Regions from separate parts of the Streptomyces sp. NPDC050806 genome, predicted to be linked through region 1. Evidence: predicted binding sites of a transcription regulator. Region 1 holds the regulator's gene; the other holds the start of a gene.

The links. Region 1 encodes HspR, which represses chaperone genes until heat shock. Its sites were predicted from a motif close to TTGAGNNNNNNNNNCTCAA; they were not measured.
Region 2: a site for HspR is predicted at 1,266-1,284, ahead of lon (endopeptidase La). Genes of this name have one in related genera too.

Annotation. Positions count from the first base shown of each region.
Region 1 is NZ_JBVJIF010000006.1:582,518-585,921, forward strand. Features, by position in the region: gene grpE (nucleotide exchange factor GrpE) at 1-14, shown strand, start outside; gene dnaJ (molecular chaperone DnaJ) at 54-1,238, shown strand; gene ACZ6WH_RS21935 (heat shock protein transcriptional repressor HspR) at 1,241-1,699, shown strand; gene ACZ6WH_RS21940 (hypothetical protein) at 1,823-2,227, opposite strand; gene ACZ6WH_RS21945 (TIGR03618 family F420-dependent PPOX class oxidoreductase) at 2,606-3,010, opposite strand; gene ACZ6WH_RS21950 (Uma2 family endonuclease) at 3,065-3,404, opposite strand, start outside.
Region 2 is NZ_JBVJIF010000011.1:33,241-36,644, forward strand. Features, by position in the region: gene ACZ6WH_RS31800 (response regulator transcription factor) at 1-336, opposite strand, end outside; gene ACZ6WH_RS31805 (spermidine synthase family protein) at 461-1,156, opposite strand; gene lon (endopeptidase La) at 1,307-3,404, shown strand, end outside.

The DNA of each region.
Region 1 (3,404 bases):
CGGACGAGGGCTGACGTGAGAAGCAGGACAGTACGGGAGGAGGGACGTCGGGGATGAGCACCAAGGACTTCGTCGAGAAGGACTACTACAAGGTCCTCGGCGTCCCGAAGGACGCCACCGACGCCGAGATCAAGAAGGCGTACCGCAAGCTGGCCCGGGAGAACCACCCGGACGCCAACAAGGGCGACCCCAAGGCCGAGGAGCGCTTCAAGGAGGTCTCCGAGGCGAACGACGTCCTGGGCGACCCCAAGCGCCGCAAGGAGTACGACGAGGCGCGGGCGCTGTTCGGCAACGGCGGCTTCCGGGCCGGTCCCGGCGGCGCCGGCGGCGGCAGCTTCAACTTCGACCTGGGTGACCTCTTCGGGGGTGCCCAGGGCGGTGCCGCCGGCGGTGCCGGCGGCTTCGGCGGCGGCCTCGGGGACGTCTTCGGCGGCCTGTTCAACAGGGGCGGTGGCGCGGGTACGCGTACGCAGCCCCGTCGCGGCCAGGACGTCGAGTCCGAGGTGACGCTCAGCTTCACCGAGGCGGTGGACGGGGCCACGGTCCCGCTGCGGATGTCCAGCCAGGCCCCCTGCAAGGCCTGTTCCGGCACGGGTGACAAGAACGGCACCCCGCGGGTCTGCCCGACCTGCGTGGGCACCGGCCAGGTCAGCCGGGGCGCGGGCGGTGGCTTCTCGCTCACCGACCCGTGCGCCGACTGCAAGGGCCGCGGCCTGATCGCGGAGCACCCCTGCGACGTGTGCAAGGGCAGCGGCCGCGCGACCAGCGCGCGCACGATGCAGGTGCGCATCCCCGCGGGCGTCACCGACGGGCAGCGGATCCGGCTGCGCGGCAAGGGCGCTCCGGGCGAGCGCGGCGGGCCCAACGGCGACTTGTACGTCGTCGTGCACGTCGACGCGCACCCGGTGTTCGGACGCAAGGGCGACAACCTCACCGTCACCGTGCCGGTCACCTTCCCGGAGGCCACGCTCGGCGGCGAGGTGAAGGTGCCGACCCTGGGCGGTCCGCCGGTCACGCTGAAGATACCGGCCGGGACACCGAACGGCCGGACGATGCGTGCGCGCGGGAAGGGTGCGGCGCGCAAGGACGGCACACGGGGCGACCTCCTGGTCACCATCGAGGTGGTCGTGCCCAAGGACCTCAGCGACAAGGCGAAGGACGCGTTGGAGTCCTATCGCGAGGCGACCGCGGGTGAGGACCCACGGTCGGAGCTCTTCCAGGCCGCGAAGGGAGCTTGATGATGGACAGCCGGGGCGGGCGTCGGAGTCGTAATCCATATGAACTGACCGATGAGTCGCCGGTGTACGTCATCTCCGTCGCGGCTCAGCTCTCCGGCCTGCACCCGCAGACGCTGCGCCAGTACGACCGGCTCGGTCTGGTCTCCCCGGACCGTACGGCCGGGCGCGGCCGGCGGTACTCCGCCCGTGACATCGAGCTGCTCCGCCAGGTGCAGCAGCTGTCGCAGAACGAGGGCATCAACCTCGCGGGCATCAAGCGCATCATCGAACTGGAGAACCAGGTCACGGCGCTGCAGCAGCGCGTCGCCGAGCTGCAGAGCGCCGTGGAGGGTGCCGCCGCGGCGATCCAGCAGCGGGAGGCGGCGGTGCACGCCAGCTACCGCCGGGACCTGGTGCCGTACCAGGACGTGCAGCAGACCAGCGCGCTGGTCGTGTGGCGGCCGAAGCGGACGTCCGAGTAGCCGCTGTGCTCCGAGGGGGCGGGCCGGGTTCTTCTGGACCCGGCCCGTTCGCCTTTCCCGCCGTACGACGTGTCCGTACGACCTGTCCCTACGACGTGTCCGTACGCCGGGTGGGCGGCCGGGTCAGCAGCCGTTGTACCCGGCCGTCGGCATCGACAGCCGCCGGTGCACCCGGGACTTCATCTCCGAGGTGTAGACCGGCTCGGTGCCGTCGGCGGTCTCCAGGCGGATACCTGCCGCGGCGCAGCGGGCGGTGAACTCTTCGGCGGAGTCGACGGCGTTCTCCAGGGCGCGGCGGTTCGGTACGACGAAGACGTCGACCAGGCCCGCCTCCACGTCCTGCCACAGGGCGCAGTGGTCGACGCGCAGGTGGTGCAGGCTCAGCCGGCAGGTGAGGCGGTAGTCGTGGTCCTCGGCCCAGCGGGCGCACATCTCGTGCTGGCTGCGGTCGTCCACCAGGAACGGATCGTCGTCCAGCTCGGCGAGCGGCATCAAGCACGCGATCGCCGTCACTCGCACCGCATTCATCCTGCCCCCCCGGGACCCGGCGTCTGTGGGAGTGACGATACCGCTGTGAGCGGAGCGCGGCTGCGGCGCTGTGCCGGGCGGCGAGGCGTAGCCGCAGGCGTGGCAGATCTTCCATCCGTCCTGGTTGACGGCCAGTTGGCCGCCGCAGCGCGGACACGATTCGGCACGGGGGCGTCGGCCCGGGGTGGGGGAGGCTTTCTCGTCTGTCGTGCTGGTGCGCGTTGCTGACCTCATCTGGCCTCCAGCTGACGTATTCGGCCCGGAATGGATCGAATAGCGCGCGGGCCTGGTCACATATTCACTAGCAGGCTGAACTGAAGATTCGGAAGAACGCGATCCGATTTCGGCCACGCACGGCCGGCGCGCGGGCTCGGACCCTCAGCCCCGCCCCAGCATTTTCGTCACCCGGATCTCGATGACCACGCGCTCGGGGTTGGGCCGCGGCTGTCGCTCGTACCGCACGGCGTACCGGGCCTCCGCGTCCCGCACGCTCGCCTCGTCCGTACGTACCGTGGCCAGGCCCTCCAGGGTCGCCCAGCGCCGCCCCTGCATCTGGCACACCGCGGCGCGCGCACCGCCGTCGCCCGCCGCCAGGACGTTGCGGACCTTGGTGCCGCCCTTGCTCGTGATCACGCGGGCCAGTCCCTGCTCGTGGTCGTACGTCACCCCCACCGGCACGACGTGCGGTGTTCCGTCCGGCCGCATGGTGGTCAGGGTGCACACATGCCGCTCGCGCCAGAAGGCGAGGTACTCGGGGTCGGGATTCCGCAGGTCTTGGGCCATGCCTGCACCTTACGGGGGTGTGTGGTGAGCCCCGGCGGCGCGGCGGCCACGCCGTCAGAGGAAGTCGGACGTCTCCAGGTCGAAGGAGAAGGGGGTGGGGAGGGGGAGGGGTTTGCCGAAGGACACTGCTTGGATCCCGCCGTAGTCCCCGTCATTCGGCTCGCTGAAAAGCGTGACCGTGGACTTGTCCCGATCGACGAGGAGGTAGAGCGGGATGCCGGCGCGGGCATAGCCCCGGCGCTTGGGGCCGCGGTCCTTGTTCGGCTTGCTCGATGTCACCTCGATGACCATCGCGACGCCGTCGCTGGGCATCCACGGCGGAGCGCCCCGGAAAAGGCGTAGCGCGCACGGAGCGATGGTGGCATCGGGGATCACATGATCCTCGGGGTGGTCT
Region 2 (3,404 bases), on a different contig from region 1:
GACGCCGAGTCCGACGAGCATGTCCGTCTCGTCGTCCCGCGCGGTGAGCATCATCACCGGGACCGGCCGCTGCGCCTGCACCCGGCGGCACACCTCCAGGCCGTCGAAGCCCGGCAGCATGATGTCGAGGACGAGCAGGTCGGGCTGCCAGGCCTCGGCGGTGTCGACCGCGGAGGGGCCGTCGACGGCGGTCTGCACCTGGAAGCCCTCGGCGCGCAGCCGGGCCGCGATGGCGTCCACGATCGTCGGGTCGTCCTCGACGACGAGCACTCGCCGCTGTGCGCCGGGCGTGGCCGCCGCCGCGGCGGCGCCGTGGGTGGTCTGAGTCTGGTCCATCGCCCGCCCCTGAATTTCCCCGTGCGTGGTCGCGTTACTGACTGGTTGTGCCGACCTGCTGACCCGGTGTACCGGCTGGTCGCACACTGCTGGCAGCAGCGTAAAGGCACGATGAGACCCGCGGCTACGCGCGTTTCCTCGCGAGGTGCACCACGTCGGGGACGCCTCGGACAACGGGGATCTCTTCGGTGCGAACCTCGCTGAACCCCACATTCCGGAGAGCGGACTCGAAGGAGGCGGAGGGCTGCGCGGACCATACGGCGAGCACTCCGCCGGGCGTCAGCCGGTCCCGGCAGGCCGCGAGGCCGCCCGGGGAGTAGAGGCCGTCGTTGTCCTCGGTGACGGTCCAGTCCGGCCCGTTGTCGATGTCCAGGCAGAGCGCGTCGAAGGTCGCGGCGCCGGCTCCGGCGCGTACGTACGCGACCAGGTCGGCCGGGACGATCTCGGTGCGCGGATCGGCCAGGGCCGGGCCCGACACCGCGTCCAGCGGCCCCGAGCGGTGCCAGTCGACCACCGCCTCCTCGCGCTCGACGACCGCGATCCGGCCCCAGCGCGGCTCCGCCGCCGCGCGGGCCAGGGAGAACCCGACGCCGAGGCCGCCGATCAGTACGGACGGCCGCGCGCGGTCGCCGGGCAGCGCGGCGAGGGCGGCATCGACGAGCAGCCGTTCCGACCGTCCGTCGGAGGTGTCCATCAGGAAGCACCCGTTGGCGATGATCTCGAAGTGCGCGCCCCGCCGCCGCAGCACCACCTCGCCGTACGGTCCGTCCCGGCGCTCCAGTGTGACGGGCGCCTCGTCGGTCTCGAAGGGGGCTGACATGGGTGCGGGGCCTCCGGGGTCGTGGGTGCCGGGCGCCCCCACTGTACGAGTCAGCGGCTGATCGCTCACAGCGAACACGGCCCGGGGAACATCCATCGGCTCATGAGCATTGAGTGAGTACAGCTCAACTTGCCTGCCGAAGGGGAGATCATGGCTTCGACGTCCACACCGCTCACCCTGCCCGTGCTGCCCCTCGACGACGAGGTCGTCCTGCCGGGCATGGTGGTGCCGCTGGACCTTTCCGATCCGGACGTACGCGCCGCGGTGGAGGCCGCGCAGGCCGCCGCCTCACCCGGTAACAAGCCACGGGTGCTGCTCGTTCCACGGATCGACGGCACGTACGCCGGCATCGGCACGCTCGGCAAGGTCGAGCAGGTCGGCCGGCTGTCCGACGGCGACCCCGGCGCGCTCATCCGCGGCCTGGGCCGCGTGCGGATCGGCTCCGGTACGACCGGGCCCGGCGCCGCCCTCTGGGTCGAGGGCACCACGGTCGACGAGACCGTTCCCGAGCCGTTGCCCGGCGCGGTCACCGAACTGGTCAAGGAGTACAAGGCCCTGGCCACCAGCTGGCTGCGCAAGCGCGGCGCCTGGCAGGTCGTGGACCGCGTCCAGCAGATCGAGGACGTCGGTCAGCTCGCCGACAACTCCGGGTACTCGCCCTTCCTGACCACCGAGCAGAAGGTGCGCCTCCTGGAGACCACCGACCCGGTGGCCCGCCTGAAGGACGCCACCGAGGCGCTCCGCGAGCACCTCGCCGAGCAGGACGTCGCCGAGTCCATTGCCAAGGACGTCCAGGAGGGCGTCGACAAGCAGCAGCGCGAGTTCCTGCTCCGCCGCCAGCTGGAGGCGGTCCGCAAGGAGCTGTCCGAGCTGAACGGCGACCCGGACGACGAGAGCGACGACTACCGCGCCCGCGTCGAGGCCGCCGACCTGCCCGAGGACGTCCGCAAGGCCGCCCTCAAGGAGGTCGACAAGCTGGAGCGGTCCAGCGACCAGAGCCCCGAGGGCTCCTGGATCCGCACCTGGCTGGACACCGTCCTGGAGCTGCCGTGGAACGAGCGCACCGAGGACGCGTACGACATCAAGGGCGCCCGCGCCGTCCTGGACGCGGACCACGCGGGCCTGGACGACGTCAAGGAACGCATCACCGAGTACCTGGCCGTACGCAAGCGCCGCGCCGACCGCGGCCTCGGCCTGGTCGGCGGCCGTCGCGGCGGGGCGGTCCTCGCGCTCACGGGCCCGCCCGGCGTCGGCAAGACCAGCCTCGGCGAGTCCGTCGCCCGCGCCATGGGCCGCAAGTTCGTCCGCGTCGCGCTCGGCGGCGTCCGGGACGAGGCGGAGATCCGCGGCCACCGCCGTACGTACGTCGGCGCGCTGCCGGGCCGTATCGTCCGCGCCATCAAGGAAGCCGGTTCCATGAACCCGGTCGTCCTCCTCGACGAGATCGACAAGGTCGGCTCCGACTTCCGCGGCGACCCGGCCGCCGCCCTGCTCGAAGTCCTCGACCCGGCGCAGAACCACACCTTCCGCGACCACTACCTGGAGGTCGAGCTCGACCTCTCCGACGTGGTCTTCCTCGCCACGGCCAACGTCCTCGAAGCGATCCCGGAGCCGCTCCTGGACCGCATGGACCTGGTCCGGCTGGACGGCTACACCGAGGACGAGAAGGTCACCATCGCCCGCGACCACCTGCTCCCGCGCCAGCTGGAGAAGGCGGGCCTGGAGACCGGCGAGGTCGTGATCGAGGACGCCGCGCTGCGCAGGCTCGCCGGCGAGTACACCCGCGAGGCGGGCGTACGGAACCTGGAGCGCGCCATCGCGCGACTGCTCCGCAAGGTCGCGGCCAAGCACGAACTGGGCGAGCAGGACCTGCCCTTCACCGTCGGCACGGACGAGCTGCGCCCGCTCATCGGGCGGCCGCACCACGTCCCGGAGTCGGCGCAGGACCCGGAGGAACGGCGTACGGCGGTGCCCGGCGTGGTCACCGGCCTCGCCGTGACCGGCGCGGGCGGCGACGTCCTGTACGTCGAGGCCTCGCTCGCCGACGCCGAGACCGGCGGCTCAGGACTCCAGCTCACCGGCCAGCTCGGCGACGTGATGAAGGAATCGGCGCACATCGCCCTCTCCTTCCTCCGCTCGCACGGCGCGGAACTGGAGCTGCCCGTCGCCGACCTGAAGGAGCGCGGCGTGCACCTGCACGTCCCGGCGGGCGCGGTGCCCAAGGACGGCCCGAGCGCGGGCATCACCA